3 regions of the Marinactinospora endophytica genome follow, and region 3 is predicted to be linked to each of the others. Evidence: predicted binding sites of a transcription regulator. Region 3 holds the regulator's gene; each other region holds the start of a gene.
The links. Region 3 encodes HrcA, which represses chaperone genes, less so after heat shock. Its sites were predicted from a motif close to TTGGCACTCTCNNNNNGAGAGTGCCAA; they were not measured.
Positions count from the first base shown of each region.

Region 1: the regulator HrcA is predicted to act here: its motif matches at 2,066-2,092, upstream of groL (chaperonin GroEL).
Region 2: the regulator HrcA is predicted to act here: its motif matches at 2,217-2,243, upstream of ACYVHU_RS06720 (FmdB family zinc ribbon protein).

Region 1 covers NZ_BAAGVM010000002.1:358,233-364,328, reverse strand. Annotated here, with positions in the region: gene ACYVHU_RS05580 (hypothetical protein) at 1-194, shown strand, start outside; gene groL (chaperonin GroEL) at 275-1,900, opposite strand; gene ACYVHU_RS05570 (ubiquitin-like small modifier protein 1) at 2,202-2,480, opposite strand; gene thrC (threonine synthase) at 2,551-3,819, opposite strand; SAM riboswitch class I at 3,832-3,973, opposite strand; gene ACYVHU_RS05560 (alpha,alpha-trehalose-phosphate synthase (UDP-forming)) at 4,288-5,727, shown strand; gene ACYVHU_RS05555 (ClpP family protease) at 5,939-6,096, shown strand, end outside.
Region 2 covers NZ_BAAGVM010000003.1:16,115-22,210, forward strand. Annotated here, with positions in the region: gene ACYVHU_RS06705 (D-alanyl-D-alanine carboxypeptidase family protein) at 1-374, shown strand, start outside; gene mscL (large conductance mechanosensitive channel protein MscL) at 438-842, opposite strand; gene cpaB (Flp pilus assembly protein CpaB) at 973-1,635, opposite strand; gene ACYVHU_RS06720 (FmdB family zinc ribbon protein) at 1,887-2,204, opposite strand; gene ACYVHU_RS06725 (5-formyltetrahydrofolate cyclo-ligase) at 2,365-2,970, opposite strand; gene galU (UTP--glucose-1-phosphate uridylyltransferase GalU) at 3,153-4,082, shown strand; gene glp (molybdopterin molybdotransferase MoeA) at 4,121-5,338, shown strand; gene moaC (cyclic pyranopterin monophosphate synthase MoaC) at 5,445-5,954, shown strand; gene ACYVHU_RS06745 (MogA/MoaB family molybdenum cofactor biosynthesis protein) at 5,951-6,096, shown strand, end outside.
Region 3 covers NZ_BAAGVM010000001.1:147,195-153,290, forward strand. Annotated here, with positions in the region: gene hemW (radical SAM family heme chaperone HemW) at 1-1,154, shown strand, start outside; gene ACYVHU_RS00650 (DUF4870 domain-containing protein) at 1,205-2,212, opposite strand; gene ACYVHU_RS00655 (DUF3097 domain-containing protein) at 2,305-3,156, opposite strand; gene hrcA (heat-inducible transcriptional repressor HrcA) at 3,429-4,442, shown strand; gene dnaJ (molecular chaperone DnaJ) at 4,443-5,582, shown strand; gene ACYVHU_RS00670 (RsmE family RNA methyltransferase) at 5,657-6,096, shown strand, end outside.

The sequences.
Region 1 (6,096 bases), on a different contig from region 3:
ACCAGAGCGACTTCGCCCGCAAATACGTGGCCGAGGGGAAGGCCGAGAGCGTCCTGGCCGTGCTCTCCGCACGCGACATCCCCGTCACCGACGAGGCCCGCCAGCGCATCACCACCTGCACCGACCTCGACCTCCTCGACACCTGGCTCCGCCGCGCCGCCACCGCCCACACCACCCACGACATCTTCGGCTGAGGACGCCCCGGCGGCCGCATGATCGCGAAAGGGCGGCCCCCGTGCGGGGACCGCCCTTCTCGACGTGGGAGCGAACGGACTTAGAAGTCCATGCCGCCCATGTCAGCGCCCGGGGCGGCCGGAGCGGCCTTCTCCGGCTTCTCGGCGATGACGGCCTCGGTGGTCAGGAACAGACCGGCGATGGAGGCCGCGTTCTGCAGCGCGGAACGGGTGACCTTGGTCGGGTCGATGACGCCGTCCTTGAACAGGTCGGTGTACTCGCCCGTGGCGGCGTTCAGGCCGACGCCCGCCTCCAGGTTCTTCACCTTCTCCGCGACGACGCCGCCCTCGAGGCCGGCGTTGATCGCGATCTGCTTCAGCGGCTCCTCGACGGCGCGGCGCACGATGTCGGCGCCGATGGCCTCGTCGCCCTCGAGCTCGAGCTTCTCGAAGGCCGGGACCGAGGCCTGGAGCAGCGCGACACCACCACCGGGGAGGATGCCCTCCTCGACGGCCGCCTTCGCGTTGCGGACGGCGTCCTCGATGCGGTGCTTGCGCTCCTTGAGCTCGACCTCGGTGGCGGCACCGGCCTTGATGACCGCGACACCGCCGGCCAGGCGGGCCAGGCGCTCCTGGAGCTTCTCACGGTCGTAGTCGGAGTCGGTACGCTCGATCTCGGAACGGATCTCGTTGACCCGGCCGGCGATCGAGGCGGCGTCACCGGCACCGTCGACGATGGTGGTCTCGTCCTTGGTGACGACGACCTTGCGGGCGCGGCCGAGCAGCTCGAGCTCGGTGTTCTCGAGCTTGAGGCCGACCTCCTCGGTGATGACCTGGCCGCCGGTCAGCACGGCGATGTCGCCGAGCTGGGCCTTGCGGCGGTCACCGAAGCCGGGGGCCTTGACCGCGACGGACTTGAAGGTGCCGCGGATCTTGTTGACGACGAGGGTCTGCAGGGCGCCGCCCTCGACGTCCTCGGCGATGACGACGAGCGGACGGCCGGCCTGGAGGACCTTCTCGACGACCGGCAGGAACTCGTTGTTGTTGGAGATCTTCTGGTTCGCGATGAGGATGTAGGGCTCCTCGAGAACCGTCTCCATGCGCTCCAGGTCGGTGGCGAAGTAGGGCGAGATGTAGCCCTTGTCGAAGCGCATGCCCTCGGCCAGCTCGAGCTCCAGACCGAAGGTCTGGCCCTCCTCGACCGTGATGACGCCTTCCTTGCCGACCTTGTCCATGGCCTCGGCGATGATCTCGCCGATCTGGGTGTCGCCGGCGGAGATGGAGGCCGTGGAGGCGATCTGCTCCTTGGTCTCGATGTCCTTGGAGAGGTTCGCCAGCTCCTCGCTGATGCGGGCGACGGCGGCGTCGATACCGCGCTTCAGACCGATCGGGTTGGCACCCGCGGCGACGTTGCGCAGGCCCTCGCGCACCAGCGCCTGGGCGAGGACGGTGGCGGTGGTGGTGCCGTCACCAGCGACGTCGTCGGTCTTCTTCGCGACCTCCTTGACCAGCTCGGCCCCGATCTTCTCCCACGGGTCCTCGAGCTCGATCTCCTTGGCGATGGAGACACCGTCGTTGGTGATGGTCGGCGCGCCCCACTTCTTCTCAAGGACGACGTTGCGGCCCTTGGGGCCGAGCGTGACCTTGACGGCGTCAGCGAGCTGGTTCATGCCGCGCTCGAGGCCGCGCCGGGCCTCCTCGTCAAACGCGATCAGTTTGGCTGCCATAAGAGTTCTTGTCCTCCCGAGACCGGGCTGGTACGCATTGGAACGAGCCGACGCCCGCGACGGACGGCCACCGTCCCACCGACAACCCGTCTGCCGGGGGATGCGGCCTCGTCGCCTCGATCCAGGATTAGCACTCGATGTCTCAGAGTGCTAACGGTCCCATTTTTAGCACTCACCACCGGCGAGTGCAAACGCCTTCGCCAAGAATTCGCCCCCCTCTTACCAGCAGGTCAGGGGAGGAAACGGAACCGGCCCGCCCCGCCGGACGGGCGGGAACGGGCCGGGAACGGACAGGCGACGCTCAGCAGCCGCCGGCCACCGCGGGGATGACCGACACCTGGCTGCCCGCGGGCGTGGCGGTGTCGAGCCCTTCGGCGAACCGGACGTCCTCGTCACCCACGTAGACGTTGACGAAGCGGCGGATCTTGCCCTGGTCGTCGAGAATGCGCGCCCGGATGCCGGGGTGGTTCGCCTCAAGGTCGTCGAGGACCTCCCTGAGGGTGCTCCCCTCGGCGGTGACCTCGGCCGCGTCCTTGGTGTAGGTGCGCAGGATGGTGGGCACGCGAACGCTGACGCTCATCTTCGGGATGTACTCCTCGTGCTGGCCGGAGCGATCCGGCGGTCTGGGTGGGACGGCGGACGGACCCGGCCTACAGCAGGCCGGCCTCCTTGAACGCGCGCAGGGAGGGCGGGATGGTGGCGGTGACGCCGGTGCCGCTCACCGCGTTGAGCGTCTTGAGGCCGTCACCGGTGTTGAGGACGACGGTCTCGGCGTCGGGGTCGATGTCCCCTTGGGCGACCAGCTTGCGCAGCACACCGGTGGTGACCCCGCCGGCGGTCTCGGCGAAGACGCCCTCGGTGCGGGCGAGCAGGCGGATCGAGTCGACGATCTCGTCGTCGTCGACGTGCGCCACCGCGCCGCCCGTACGCCGGCAGATGTCCAGCACGTAGGGGCCGTCCGCCGGGTTGCCGATGGCCAGGGACTTGGCGATGGTGTCGGGCTTGACCGGCTGGATGACGTCGTGGCCGTCCTCCCAGGCCCGCGCCACCGGTGAGCAGCCCGTGGCCTGCGCCCCGAACACCTTGTAGGGCCTGTCCTCGACCAGGCCGAGCGCGATCAGCTCCCGGAAGCCCTTGTCGATCTTGGTGAGCTGGGAGCCCGAGGCGATCGGGACGACGATCTGGTCGGGAAGCCGCCAGCCGAGCTGCTCGGCGATCTCGTAGGCCAGCGTCTTGGAGCCCTCGCCGTAGTAGGGCCGCAGGTTGACGTTGACGAAACCCCAGTCCTCACCCGCCGGGTCGCCGATGAGCTCGGAGCAGAAGCGGTTGACGTCGTCGTAGTTGCCGTCGATGGCGACGACCCGGCCACCGTAGACGGCGGCCATGACGACCTTGGCCTCTTCGAGGCCGGCCGGGATGAACACGCACGAACGGAACCCGGCGCGGGCCGCCGCCGCCCCCACCGCGCCGGCCAGGTTGCCGGTGGAGGAGCAGGACAGCGTCGTGAACCCGAAGTTGCGCGCCGCCTCGACGGCCATGGCGACGACGCGGTCCTTGAAGGAGTGGGTGGGGTTGGCCGAGTCGTCCTTGACGTGCAGCGAGCGCAGCCCGAGTTCGGCGGCGAGGCGGTCGGCGCGCACCAGCGGGGTCAGGCCCGGGTTCATGTTCGGGAGTTCGCGGACGTTGGCCGGGACCGGCAGCAGGCCCGCGTAGCGCCAGATGTTGTTGGGGCCGCGCTCGATGGACTCGCGGGTGATGTCGCCGAACTCGTAGGCCACCTCAAGAGGGCCGAAACAGAACTCGCAGGCGAAGCGCGGGCCGAGGTCGTAGCGCTCACCGCACTCGCGGCAGGAGAGCGCGACGGCGGGGCCGAAGGCGGCGGAGGTGGGCGTGCTGGGTTCCGTGGCGGTTACCGCCATGCGAGGCGTCTCCCCTCATCTTTACCCGTGGACCACTTTGGTCCCGGGCCGGAGTTGGCACCTGTCCCGGCCGCCTCGCACCTGACGAGCAACGTGTACCGAGATGGTTGCCGGGGCTTCGTAGGGCCGGTCCCTCCACCCCTCTGGATGAGCAATATGAAGTTGTCGGGAAAAGCGGATTCCTGAATCCGTTGGTCACTGTAACCGACCGCCTCGCGGTTTTTCCAGCCGGGTCCGGGAGTTCCCCCGGCCCCCGAAACCGGAGGTGATCAACCGCCCCGGCGGGGCAGCAGATGGTAGGGGGGCCACCCCACGTCCTGGCGGTGGGGCGAGCGGGGACGTGTTTGCGCCGCATCCGTCCGGGTGAGACTCACCACGTCACTACCGCATACCCCGCTCTGTCCCACTGCCCGATCCATGTAGTTAAGTAGGGGTTCCTTGCAATTCACGGGAGAGGTGGACGATCAGGTGGACAAGGCGCAGATCCTCGTCGCTTCCAACCGGGGTCCGGTTTCCTTCTCGGTCGACGATGACGGTTCCCTGAGGTTCCGTCGTGGCGGCGGTGGTCTCGTCTCCGGGCTGAGCTCGGTCGCCGGGGACGCCGACACCCTGTGGGTGTGCGCCGCGCTCTCCGACGCCGACCGCAAGGCGGTCTCGGAGTCTCCCGAGGGCCGCATCGACCAGGCCGGCTTCGATCTCGGCGGTGCCCGGGTGCGGATGATCGACATCCCGGCCGCCACGTTCGCCAACGCCTACAACTCGGTCGCCAACTCGACGCTGTGGTTCGTCCACCACATGCTCTACGACACCCCGAACAAGCCGCTGTTCGACGCCGGTTTCCGCACCGAGTGGGACGACTACCGCGCCTACAACGCGGCGTTCGCCGAGGCGCTGGTCACCGGCGCCGCCGACGGCGCCAAGGTCGCGGTCCAGGACTACCATCTGGCGCTCGTCCCCAGGATGATGCGCGGCCGCCGCCCCGACCTGCGTATCGCGCACTTCTCCCACACCCCCTGGGCCCCGCCCGAGTACTTCCGGATGCTGCCGGCCGACATCGGCCGGGAGCTCCTGGAGGGCATGCTGGGCGCCGACCACGTCGGTTTCCTCAGCCGGCGCTGGGCCGACGCCTTCCTGCGCTGCTGTGAGACGTTCCTGCGCGCCGACGTCAACTGGGACAACCGGACCGTGGACTGCGGTGGGCGGATCGTCCGGGTGGGCGTGCACGGGCTGGGCGCCGACGCCGAGGGGCTGCGCGCCCGGGCCGCGGCCGAGGACGTCGCCGAACGCCGCGCCGCCCTGCGGGAGATGGTCGGCGACCGCCGGCTGATCCTGCGCGTCGACCGCACGGAACTGTCCAAGAACATCGTCCGCGGCCTGGCCGCCTACCGTGAGCTGCTGGTGAAGCGGCCCGAGTGGCGCGAGCGCGTCACCCACCTCGCCTTCGCCTACCCCAGCCGGGGCGACGTCCCGGAGTACCGGGCCTACACCGAGAGCGTGCGCCGCCTCGCCGAGGAGATCAACGCGGAGTTCGGCACCGACGACTGGACGCCGGTCGTCTTGGAGGTCAACGACGACTACGCGCGTTCGCTGGCCTCCTACCAGATCGCCGACGTGCTGCTGGTCAACCCCATCCGCGACGGCATGAACCTGGTCGCCAAGGAGGGGCCGGTGCTGTCGCAGGAGGGCTGCGCGCTGGTGCTGTCCACGGAGGCCGGAGCGGCCGACGACCTGGGCCGTGACGCGATCCTGGTCAACCCCTACGACGTCAGCGAGACCGCCGAGGCGCTGCACACCGCGCTGTCGATGCCCGACGCCGAGCGCCGTGAGCGCTGCACCCGCCTGGCCGAGGCGGCCGTCGCGCTGCCGCCGCAGCGCTGGTTCGCCGACCAGCTGCGCGCCCTGGTCTGAGAACACGACGCGACGGCGGACGCCCGCGGCGGGACCTCCCGCCGCGGGCGTCCGCCGTCGCGTTCGGGCGCCTCTCCTCCCCTCTGCCCTGAGCAGATCTCCGCAGGGCAGAAACGCTCGCCGGCGCCTTCCCCCAAGGCGCAGCCTGGAGGGGACCGGCCGGGAGCGGGCGAACGCGCCCGCCCACCGCGGCCGCGAGAAGGAGGAGATCATGCTCGTGACACCCCCACGGCTCGCCGCGTCGGAGATCGGCGCGGCACCGTTCGACGACCACGTCGCCACCCGGCTCCTCCACGGCCGGATGGTGGTCCTGGGCACCCAGGTGGACGAGGCGAGCGCCAATCGCGTCTGCGCCCAGCTGCTGCTGCT
Region 2 (6,096 bases), on a different contig from region 3:
GCTCGCTGTGCGAGCTGCACCAGTCGGGTCACTTCCTGCGGGCCGACGCCGCGGTCGACCTGCTCAGGCTGAACGAGGCGTTCACCGAGCACTTCGGCAAGGAACTGTGCATCACCAGCTCCTACCGGGACCTGGCCAACCAGCAACGGGTCTACGCCGAGCAGCCCCCCGGCTACGCGGCGGTGCCCGGCACCAGCAACCACGGTCTGGGACTCGCCGTGGACCTGTGCGGCGGGGTGCAGACCCAGGGGTCGCCCGAGTTCAACTGGTTGGAGGCCAACTCGCGCGAGTACAACTGGTTCCATCCGCAGTGGGCCTACTCCAGTCCCTTCGAACCGTGGCACTGGGAGCACACCGCCTCCGGCGGCAGCTGAGCCCGGTCCGCCGACGGACGGTTTGGGACGGGGAGACCCGTCCCAAGCCGCCCGTCGCCGTTCTCAGACCTTCTCGGGGACGACCTCGGAGGTGCAGTGGGCGCAGCGCGTGGCCCGCATGTCGATCTCGCTCAGGCACTGGGGGCAGGGGCGGGTGGTGGCCTCCTCGGCCTTGACGAACCGCTCCAGCAGGCGCGTCATGGGCAGCACGATGAGGAAGTACAGGACCGTCGCGGTGATCAGGAAGGCGATGAGGGCGTCGATGAACGCACCGTAGAGGAACCTGCTCCCGTTGATGGTGAAGTAGAGGTCGCCGAACTTCGGCACGCCCCCGAAAATGCCGAGCAGCGGGGTGATGAACCCTTCGGTGAAGGCCGTGATCAGATTCGAGAACACGGCGCCGATGACGACCGCCACCGCGAGCTGGACCAGGTTGCCCTGGAGCAGGAACTTCTTGAAACCGTTCATCATGTGCCGTTCCCCAAGAAACGTCAGGTGTCTCCACACGGGCACCGGGAGATCAGGGAGGTGGGTCGGCGGGTGCCGCCGCCGGTGGCGCGGCGAGAGGAGGCTCGCGCCCACCACGCCAGGTTAACGTTCAGCCCCGGATGGTGACGGACAGTCGATCCGTAGCGGATCGGGCGGCGAGGAGCGCGGCCTCGCCGGGGGTGACGGCGACGAGGAGGAGCGCGCCGGGCTCGTCGACGGACCCCTCCGAGGGGATGGCGAGGACCGGACGGTCGGTCACGACGGATTCGGCCGGGGGCCCGGGCCCGCCCGGACCGGTGCCGAGCGGATCGCCCCGCGCGGCCAGCACGTCGACACGGCTGCCGGGGCGCAGCAGCGAGACGTAGCCGGAATCGGCGATCCGGACGGGGGCGGCGACCAGCCCGTCGCCGTACCCGCGCGCCGGCGGGTCGGCGACGCGGGCCGACGTGATGATCTCGCCGCGGTTCAACGGTCCGCGAAGCGCGGTGCCGTCAAGGCGGGTGTCGGCGTCCAACGCGCCGTCGGGGAGGGCGGAGCGGGGGATGGCGCGGACCTCGGTGTCGCCGGGCCCCAGGGGGGACCGGGCGGTGAGGTCGCGTGCCGCCACCACGACGTCGACGGAGGGCGGGGCGGAGGGGCGCAGGAGGAAGACGGCGGAGGTCAGGGCCAGCGCGGCGCAGCCGGCGCCGAGGGCGCGGCGCCAGCGGACGGGGAGCAGGGCGGTGCGGGCGGGGCCGCGGCGCAACCCGCGGCGGGGGGCGAGGATGTCCATGCCCGCACGTTAGGCGCGGCGGGCCGGGCGGTGTCGGCGTCGTCCACAGGGTGGTGACACCACGACCGGGGCCGCCCCGCGTGGGACGGCCCCGGTCCGATGTGGATCGAGCAGAGCGTGGTGGCCCCGGCCGGCCGGGGCCCGCGCCAGGTCGCCGGGAATCGGCGCGGCCTCCGGCGCCGCGGGAGGTCTCCGGGAGGAGAGGGCGCGCGGCCACGGCCGCGACGCCCGCGCGCCACACGGGGAGGGGCTCAGGCGACCTTCGTCGACGACGCCGCGGAGTCCGCGCTCGCCCCCTTGGCGGACGAGGAGGAGTCGGAGCCGCCGGAAGAGGCGCCGGAGGACTCCGGGCTCTTCGAGGAGGAACCGGTCAGGGCGGAGCTGTTGGAGCTGGAACCGCTGTCGGTGCGGTAGAAGCCGGACCCCTTGAACACGATCCCCACGGCGGAGTAGACCTTGCGGAGCTTGCCCTGGCATTCGGGGCACACGGTCAGGGCGTCATCGCTGAAGCTCTGCACGACCTCCATCTCGGCGCCGCACTCGGTGCATGCGTACTGGTACGTAGGCACGGATCCTCCTTGCTGGCACTCTCGCCCGACGACTGCTAAATAGTACGCGCTCGGACAGCGGGAACGCGACATCGGGGGCGGGGCGCCGTCGTGAACTGCTGCCCGCCGGTGTAACGCGGACGGCGGGGGAGGTGTTCCACGGGACGCCCGGTGGGGCGGGTCATCCCCGGGCGTCCCCGCCGTCGGCGGGAAGGCGGATCACCCCGCTCCCGGGCGTCACCACCCCTTTGACGGCGCGGTCGTGCTCTTCGGCGGGGAGCTCGCCGAGCAGTTCGGTGTCGTATGTCACGGCCAGCGTGGTCGTGTTGGGCCCTACCAGCGACAGCGCGCGGTCGTAGCAGCCCGCGCCCCGCCCCAGGCGGACGCCGCGCCGGTCGACGGCGAGGGCCGGGCAGATGACGGTCGAGACGCGCCGTAGCGCGTCGGCCCCGTAGCGCGGCCCGGTGGGCTCCAGCAACCCGTATGCGGCGGGGGAGAGACTGTCAGGGCCCTCGTAGACGGCCCAGTCCAGCCCGCCGTCGGGCAGGAAGATCGGCAGCAGGACGTAGACCCCGTGCCGCCACAGGGCCGCGACCAGTTTGCGGGTGCCGGGTTCCGAGCCCACCGAGTAGTAGGCGGCGACCGTTCCGCCCATGGTGATCCCGGGAAGCCCGAGAACCGCGTCGCGGATGGCCGAGGCCGCGCGGTCGCGTTCGGCCTCGGACATGGCCGCGCGGGCGGCGAGGATCCGCCTGCGCAGCTCCGGTTTCGTGCCAGTGCCGTCCATGCGGGGCAGTCTCCCAGGTCCCCGCTGGAGACCATAGGGGGCGTCGGGGGTGAGGAATCGCGGAAAAGAGGGTGAACAGTCGGCGCGCCCCCGCCCGCCGATCGGCGGTTTTCCCCAAGCGGTGGGCCTTCTCCGCGCGCGTTGCCGGGGATCGGGTCCATCCGTTGGCCTAAAGTTCCGGCATGGCTGATTCCCAACGCGCCGTCGCCTCCGTCAGCAAAGCCGTGGTGCCCGCCGCGGGCCTGGGCACTCGCTTCCTGCCCGCGACCAAGGCGACGCCCAAAGAGATGTTGCCGATCGTCGACAAACCGGCCATCCAGTACGTGGTGGAAGAGGCGGTCGCGGCGGGACTGGACGATGTCCTGATGATCACCGGTCGTAGCAAGCGGTCGATCGAGGACCACTTCGACCGCGCCTACGAACTCGAGGAGGCGCTGCGGGCCAAGAGCGACACACAGCGGCTCCACTCGATCCGGGAGTCCAGCGAACTGGCGCAGGTCCACTACGTGCGTCAGGGAGAGCCACGCGGTCTCGGGCACGCGGTGCTGTGTGCCTCGGCCCACGTCGGCGACGAGCCGTTCGCCGTCCTGCTCGGTGACGACCTCATCGGTGACAGCGACCATCTGCTCCAGCGCATGATCGAGGTGCGCGAGACCTACGGCGGCAGCGTCGTCGCGCTCATGGAGGTCGAGCCCGAACAGGTGTCGCTGTACGGCTGCGCCGCGATCGAGGCCACCGACGAGGACGACGTCGTCACCGTGACCGACCTCGTGGAGAAGCCCCCGGCGGACCAGGCCCCGAGCCGCTGGGCCATCATCGGTCGCTACATCTGTGACCCCGCGGTGTTCGACGTGCTGCGCGAGACCCCGCCCGGCCGCGGTGGGGAGATCCAGCTCACCGACGCGCTGCGCGAGCTGGCCCACCGCAAGCCCGCCGACGGCGGCCCGGTGCACGGGGTGCTGTTCCGCGGCCAGCGCTACGACACCGGGAACAAGGTCGACTACCTTCGCACTGTGGTGGAGTTCGCCTGCGACCGTCCCGACCTCGCCGAGGAGTTCCTTCCCTGGCTGCGCAAGTTCGTGGCGGAGCGCGGGACGGGCACGCAGGAGTGACGTCCGGCGTGCCCATGACAACGGGTGTGAGGAGCGGGATGAAATCCGTCGAACAGCACGTCGCCGACATTCTCGACGTGGTGGGCCCGATCGACCCGATCGAGCTCGACCTGCTCCGGGCGCACGGAGGTGTGCTCGCCGAGACCGTCGCCTCGCCGGTGGCGCTGCCCCAGTTCGACAACTCCTCGATGGACGGTTACGCCGTGCGCGCGGCGGACGTGGCCGCCGCCGTGCCCGGGGCGCCCGTGACGCTTCCGGTCGTCGCCGACATCCCCGCGGGGGACGCCTCCTCGGGGGCGATCCCGCCGGGGACGTGCGCCCGGATCATGACCGGGGCGCCGATGCCGACGGGGGCCGACGCGGTGGTGCCGGTCGAGTGGACCGACGGGGGTGTCGCCCGCGCGGTGATCCACCACTCCGTCCGTCCGGGAAACGCCGTGCGCAGGGCCGGGGAGGACGTGGAGAAGGGCACCACGGTGCTGCGCGAGGGGGCCAGGGTGGGGGCGGCGGAGCTGGCCGTGCTCGCGGCGGTCGGACGCAGGTCGGTCCGGGTCCGTCCCCGCCCGCGCGTCGTCGTGCTGTCCACGGGCGAGGAGCTGGTGGAGCCGGGCGAGCCGATCGGTCCGGGCCAGATCTGGGAGTCCAACAGTTTCATGCTCACCGCGGCGGCGCGGGACGCCGGCTGTGACGCCTACCGCCACGGGTTCATCGGGGACCGGCCCGAGACGGTGCTCGCCACGCTCGACGACGTGGTGCCCCGGGCCGACGTCATCGTCACCACGGGCGGGGTCAGCATGGGCGCCTACGACGTCGTCAAGGAGGTGCTGTCGCGGCTGGGCACGGTGCGTTTCGAACAGGTCGCCGTCCAGCCGGGCAAGCCCCAGGGGTTCGGTACCGTCGGCTCCCCGGCCACCCCGATCCTGACACTGCCGGGCAACCCGGTCAGCTCCTTCGTCTCCTTCCACCTCTTCGTGCGCCCGGCCCTGTTCCGGCTGCGCGGCCTGCCGCCCGAGCCGTTGCCGTCGGTGCGGGCCAGGCTGGCCGAGCCGGTCACCTCGCCCCGGGGGCGCCGCTCCTATCTCAGGGCCGTGGTGGAGTACGACGCCGACGGCTACACCGCGGCTCCGGCGCTGCGCCAGGGGTCGCACCAACTGTCCGCGCTGGCCGAGGCGAACGCGCTCGTGGTGATCCCCGAGGACGTCACCGAGCTTCCCGCTGGCGAAGAGGTGGAGGCGCTGCGGCTGCCCGCCGTGTGACGAGGCGCGGTGCCGCGCGGCCGACCGCCGCTTGTCACGTCGGCGCCGTGGGTGCGTAACGTCGGGCGTGAAACGGCGTCGTCACGAGGAAGGTTCGCAGATACCCATGTCCGACTCCCATCCGTCCGGGCTCACCCATCTCGACTCCGCGGGGGCCGCCCGCATGGTCGACGTCTCGGCCAAGGAGGTCACCGCCCGCACCGCCACCGCGACCGGCCGGGTCCTGCTGTCCCCCGAGGTCGTCGCCGCGCTGCGTGGGGCGGGGGTCCCCAAGGGCGACGCGCTCGCCGTGGCCCGCATCGCGGGCATCCAGGGCGCCAAGCGCACCCCCGACCTGGTGCCGCTGTGCCATCCGATCGCGGTGCACGGCGCCGATGTGGACCTCGAGGTCGGTGATCACGGTGTCGACATCCGTGCCACGGTCCGCACGGCCGACCGCACCGGTGTCGAGATGGAGGCGCTCACCTGTGTGATGACGGCGGCGCTCGGCCTGGTCGACATGGTCAAGGCGCTCGATCCCGCGGCGGTCGTCACCGATGTCCGGGTCGAGGAGAAGACCGGTGGCAAGACGGGCCACTGGCGCAGGCCGGCGGGGGCGGAGGGGGAGAGGGCGTGAACGCCTATCGGGCCGTCGCCATCACCGTTTCCAATCGGGCCGCCGCGGGCGTGTACGCCGACCGGTCGGGCCCCGTGCTCGCCGCGGCCTTGGCGGAGGCCGGGTGCGCGGTGGTGGGGCCGTGGGTGGTCCCGGACGGGCC
Region 3 (6,096 bases):
AGCGCCCGTTCGGCGTCTACGTCCATGTGCCGTTCTGCGTCACGCGGTGCGGATACTGCGACTTCAACACCTACACCGCGAGCGAGCTGCGCTCCAGGGACGGATCGGTGACCGCCTCACGCGAGACCTACGCCGATCTCGCCATCGCGGAACTGCGTTTCGCGCGGCGGGTGCTCGGCACCGGCGACGTCCCGGTGAGCACCGTGTTCGTCGGCGGGGGCACCCCGACCCTCCTCGACCCGGCCGACCTCGGCCGCGTCCTCGCCGCGATCGACGCCGAGTTCGGCCTGGCCCCCGGAGCCGAGGTGACCACCGAGGCCAACCCCGAGACCGTCGACCGCGACTCCCTGGGCCGGTTGCGCGAGGCGGGGTTCACGCGGATCTCGTTCGGCATGCAAAGCGCCCGCCCGCACGTTCTCGCCGTCCTGGAACGCGCGCACAGCCCCGGACGACCGGAACGCTGCGTCGCCTGGGCCCGCGAGGCCGGGTTCGACCACGTCAACCTCGACCTCATCTACGGGACGCCGGGGGAGGACGACGCCGACTGGAAGGAGTCCCTCCAAGCCGCGATCGCGGCCGGCCCGGACCACGTCTCGGCCTACTCCCTGATCGTCGAGGAGGGCACCCGCCTGGCGGCCAGGGTCCGCCGCGGCGAGCTTGCGGCGCCCGACGACGACGCGATGGCCGACCGCTATCTCATGGCCGACGAACTCCTCGCCGCGGCGGGCTACCACTGGTACGAGGTGTCCAACTGGGCGCGCTCGCGCTCCGCCCGCAGCCGGCACAACCTGCTCTACTGGACCGGCGGGGACTGGTGGGGGGTCGGCCCGGGCGCCCACAGCCACGTCGGCGGGACCCGTTGGTGGAACGTCAAGCATCCCGCGGCCTACGCGGCCCGGCTCGCCGAGGGGATCACCCCCGGCCAGGCGCGCGAGGTCCTGGACGAGGCCGACCGGCGCTTCGAACGGATCCTGCTGGAGCTGCGCATCATCGACGGATGCCCGCTGGACCTGCTCGACGCGGACGGGCGGAACGCCGCCGGACAGGCGGTGCGCGACGGACTGCTCGAAGCCGACGCCCACGCGAACGGCCGCGCCGTGCTGACCCGACGTGGCAGGCTCCTCGCCGACGCGGTGGTACGCGATCTCACCTGAGCCGTCCCCGCGCTCCGAGAGCGCCGTGGACCGCGGGGACGGCGCCGTGGCTACTTCACCATCCGGATCGCGACCGGGTACCGGTACCACGTGCCCTTGGTCGCCGCCACCGCGGCGAGCACCCCGAAGACGATCGAGAGCAGCCAGAACAGGCCGATCAGGGCCGAGCCGATCGGGGAGAGGTCCGGCGCGTAGACGCCGAGGCCGATGAACAGCGCCCAGCTGAGGACGAACGGGATGAGCAGGGTCAGCTGGAAGTTCAGCGCCTCGGCGGCGTGGTGGCGCACGTAGGGCGAGGCGTTCCGCTTCACCAGGTACACGATCAGGGCGGGCAGCCATCCGGCGCAGGCCATGATCACCCCGACCAGGTGGGCCACCATGGCCCACGTGGTGTCGTCGGAGCCGGTCCCGCCCTGGTGGGCGCCTCCCTGCGGGGCCTGCCCCGGGTGTGCCTGCTGCCCGTAGGGCTGGGGACCGTAGCCGGGCTGGGCGTAACCGGGATGGCCGTAGGGGCCCTGCGCGTAGCCGGGTTGGGCGTAGCCGGACGGGCCGCCGTAGGGGGGCTGGCCCTGGGGGCCGGGCGGCTGCGCGTATCCCGGCTGCTGGCAGGCGGGCTGGTTCCCGGTGGGCTGGGCGTAACCGGGCTGTGCCCCTTGCGGGGGGTGGGGGGCATGGCCGGGCCGTCCGTACCCGGGAGGCCCCTGGGGCGGCTGCTGGTAGGCCGGCTGTCCGCTGGGCGGCTGCTGGTAGGCGGGCTGTCCTCCGGATGGCTGCTGGTAGGCGGGCTGTCCTCCGGATGGCTGCTGGTAGGCGGGCTGTCCTCCCGACGGCTGCCGGTAGGCCGGCTGGTTCCCCGAGGGGTGGGCGTGACCGGGCTGTCCCCCCGTGGGCGGGGCGTGGGAGGGGCCGGCATGGCCGGGCTGCCCACCGGCGGGGGTTCCCGGCCAGGGGTGTTCCGGGGACGCCGGAGCGGGAGGGTCGCCGGCGGGCCGGCCGTGGGCGGGCTGCCCGCCCGCAGGGTCCTGGGGGTGCGGCTGGTTGGGCGGTGTCTCGCTCATGGTGTCCCTTGGCTGTGCCGGTTGCGATGGCCGATCGGTGAGCCGGGCCCCGTGGGGCGCCGGAGGAGGTCGCTGCGCGTGCTGGGACGAGCCTAGTTGCTCCCCTCCTGGGGAGCGGTGACGAAGTCGATGAGTTCCTCGACCCTGCCGAGAAGCCCCGGTTCCAGATCGGCGTAGGAGCGGACCGACCCCAGGATCCGCCGCCACGCCTCGCCCGGCTCCTCCCGCCAGCCCAGCGCGCTCAGGACGCCCTCCTTCCAGGGGCGGCCGCGCGGCACCTCGGGCCAGGCGGGGATGCCGAGAACCGACGGCTTGACCGCCTGCCACACGTCGACGAAGGGGTGGCCGACGACGAGCACGTGCGGCGAGGTGAGGAGCCGAGCGATCCGGCTCTCCTTGGACCCGGGCACAAGGTGGTCGACGAGCACCCCGAGCCGGCGGTGGGGGCCGGGGGCGAACCGTTCGACGACCTCCGGCAGGTGGTCGACGCCCTCCAGGCGTTCCACGACCACCCCCTCCACCCGCAGGTCGTGTCCCCAGACACGCTCCACCAGCTCGGCGTCGTGGACGCCTTCGACGTAGATGCGGCTCTCCCGGGCGGTCCGCGCGCGCAGGCCGGGGACCGCGATCGACCCCGAGGCGCTGCGCGCCGGAGCCGAGGAGGACGAGGGGAGGGGGCGGACCACGGTCACCGGCTCCCCGTCGATGAGGAACGCGGCGGGGGCGAGGTCGAAGACGCGGCGGCGTCCGTGCCGGTCCTCAAGCGTGACCGTCTGCTTGTCCCACGCCACCACGGCACCGCAGAAACCCTCGTCCGCGGATTCCACGACGAGCCCCGGCTCGGCCGGGACCTCGCGGATCCGGCCCCGGCGCGGGCGACGCCAGTCGCCGGTGAGGACGTCACCGCCGTACCTTCTGCCTGGTCTGCCGGAGTAAGTGGGCACGGGCCCGCATTGTAGTGGTGGCCTCGACGCTGGCCCGGACAGAGCCGACGGCGTGTCGACGCGGCCGGGACCCGTGCGCGCTCCCCCGCCACATGGGTAGGAAACCGTTCGACGACGCCGGCGCGTCCTGGCCGGGGCGGGAGCGGACCGGCCGACGTCAGGATCGCGGCCGGCGGGGTGCGCCACCCCGACGCGATCACGTGGAGGGGAGCGACTTGGCGGAACGGCATAGAATTAGCACTTAGGACCACGGAGTGCCAGGAGGTGAGCGCGTGCTCGACGATCGAAAGCTCGCGGTGCTACGTGCCATCGTCGAGGACTACGTGTCGACGAACGAGCCGGTGGGATCGAAGGCGCTCGCCGACCGGCACAGCCTGGGGGTCTCACCCGCGACGATCCGCAACGACATGGTGGCCCTGGAGGAGGAGGGGTACATCACCCAGCCGCACACCAGTGCCGGCCGGGTCCCCACCGACAAGGGGTACCGTCTGTTCGTCGACCGCCTGTCCACGGTCAAGCCCCTGTCGCAGGCCGAGCGGCGCGCGATCGAGACGTTCCTGTCCGGCGCCGTCGACCTCGACGAGATCATCGCCCGCACGGTCCGCCTCCTGGCGCAGCTCACGCGCCAGGTCGCGATCGTGCAATACCCTTCGCTGACCCGCTCGGCGGTGCAGCACGTCGAACTCGTCCCGCTCAGCCCCCACCGCGTGATGATGGTTCTCATCACCGACACCGGGCGGGTGGAGCAGAAGGTCATCGACGGCCTCGACCGCGTCACCGAGGCCTCCGTCGGCGACCTGCGGGCCGCGCTCAACCAGGCGGTGGCGGGCAAGTGGCTCAACGAGGTGCCCTCAGCGGTCTCCGACCTGCCGGCCCGGCTGCCCGCCGAGGAGCGGCCGTTGGCGGCCTCGGTCCTGTCGGTCCTGCTGGAGAGTCTCGTCGAGCGGCACGAGGAGCGGGTCGTCCTCGGCGGCACCGCCAACCTCGCCGGGATGGGCTTCTCCGCCGGGCTGCGCGACGTGCTGGAAGCACTGGAAGAAAACGTCGTCCTCATCCGTTTGCTCGGTGAGGCGGGTGATCCGTCCATGCTGTCGGTCCGGATCGGCGCGGAGAACTCCCACGAGGGGCTGCAGACCACCTCGATCGTGACCGCGGGCTACGGCATTGGAGATCAGTCACTGGCAAAGCTCGGTGTGGTGGGCCCGACCCGAATGGATTACCCCGGAACGATGGGAGCGGTACGCGCAGTGGCAAGATACGTCGGTCAGATCTTGGCGGGGCAGTAAGTGGCCAGAGACTACTACGAGATCCTCGGGGTGCGCCGCGAGGCCACCAAGGACGAAATCAAGAAGGCGTACCGAAGGCTCGCGCGGGAACTGCACCCCGACGTCAACCCCGACCCTCTCACCCAGGAACGCTTCAAAGAGGTCACCCAGGCCTACGAGGTCCTCTCCGACCCCGAGAAGCGCCGGATGTTCGACATGGGGGCGGACCCCTTCGCGCCCGGCGGCGGCGCCGGAGCCGGCGGATTCGGCGGGGCGGGGTTCCCCTTCGACGACATCATGAACGCCTTCTTCGGCGGCGGCCAGACGGCCGGCCGGGCCGCGCGCGAGCGCGCCCGCCGGGGCCGCAGCATCAAGGTCCGGGTCGAACTGGATCTCGCCGAGACCGCGTTCGGTGTCACCAAGGACATCACCTTCCCCACCGCGGTCCTGTGCGGTACCTGCCAGGGCGAGGGCACGGCCAAGGGGAGCCACCGCGAGACCTGCGACATGTGCGCCGGACGCGGTGAGGTCTCCCAGGTCACGCGCTCGTTCCTGGGTCAGGTCATGACGACGCGGCCGTGTCCGCAGTGCTCCGGTCAGGGCACCGTCATCCGCAACCCCTGCCCCGACTGCGCGGGCGAGGGGCGGGTGCGGGAGAAGGTCACCCGCACGGTGCAGATTCCGGCCGGTGTCGAGGACGGCACCCAGATCCAGCTCGCCGGCGAGGGCGAGATCGGCCCCAACGGCGGTCCGCGCGGCGATATCTTCCTGGAGATCGTGCAGCGGCCGCACCCGATCTTCGAGCGGCGCGGAGACGACCTCCACTGCACGGTGACCGTGCCGATGACGGCCGCCGCGCTGGGGGCCTCGCTCACCATCGAGACACTCGACGGAAACGAGACGATCGACCTGCGCCCGGGGACCAACTCCGGCCAGATCATCACGCTCGACGGGCGGGGCAGCCGGCACCTCAACGGTCCGGGGCGGGGCGACCTGATGATCCACGTCACCGTCGAGACGCCGAGCAAGCTCGACGAGGAGCAGGAGAACCTGCTGCGCAAGTTCGCCGAGCTGCGGGGCGAGGACCACCCGCCGGGCAAGTTCAGCCCGGGACAGGGAGGCATCTTCTCCCGGTTGCGTGGCGCCTTCAACACACGCTGAGCCGGCCGGCCGATGGCCGGACCCGGGGCCGGTACCAGGCTCGGGGTCCGGCCGTTCTTCTTGAGAGGGGACCTGTGACAGCTCCGGTTTTCCTGACCGAACCGGGAGGGCTCGCCCACGACACCGTCGTGCTTTCGGGGCCGGAGGGCAGGCACGCGGCGACCGTGCGCCGGCTGGTGGCCGGCGAGGCCGTGCACGTGGTCGACGGCGCGGGGACGCGGGCGCGGTGCGTGGTCGGCGCGGTCGGCAAGGACAGGGTGACCCTCGAAGTCCGCGACCGTGTCCACGAACCGTCGCCCACGCCGCGGATCACCGTGGTGCAGGCGTTGCCCAAGGGGGACCGTGGCGAACTCGCGGTGGAGGTCATGACCGAGGCGGGGGTGGACGCCATCGTGCCGTGGGCCGCGCAACGCTGCGTCACCCGGTGGAAGGCCGAACGCGCCGAGAAGTCCCTGAACAAGTGGCGGGCGACCGCGCGGGAGGCGGCCAAGCAGGCGCGCCGGGCATGGGTCCC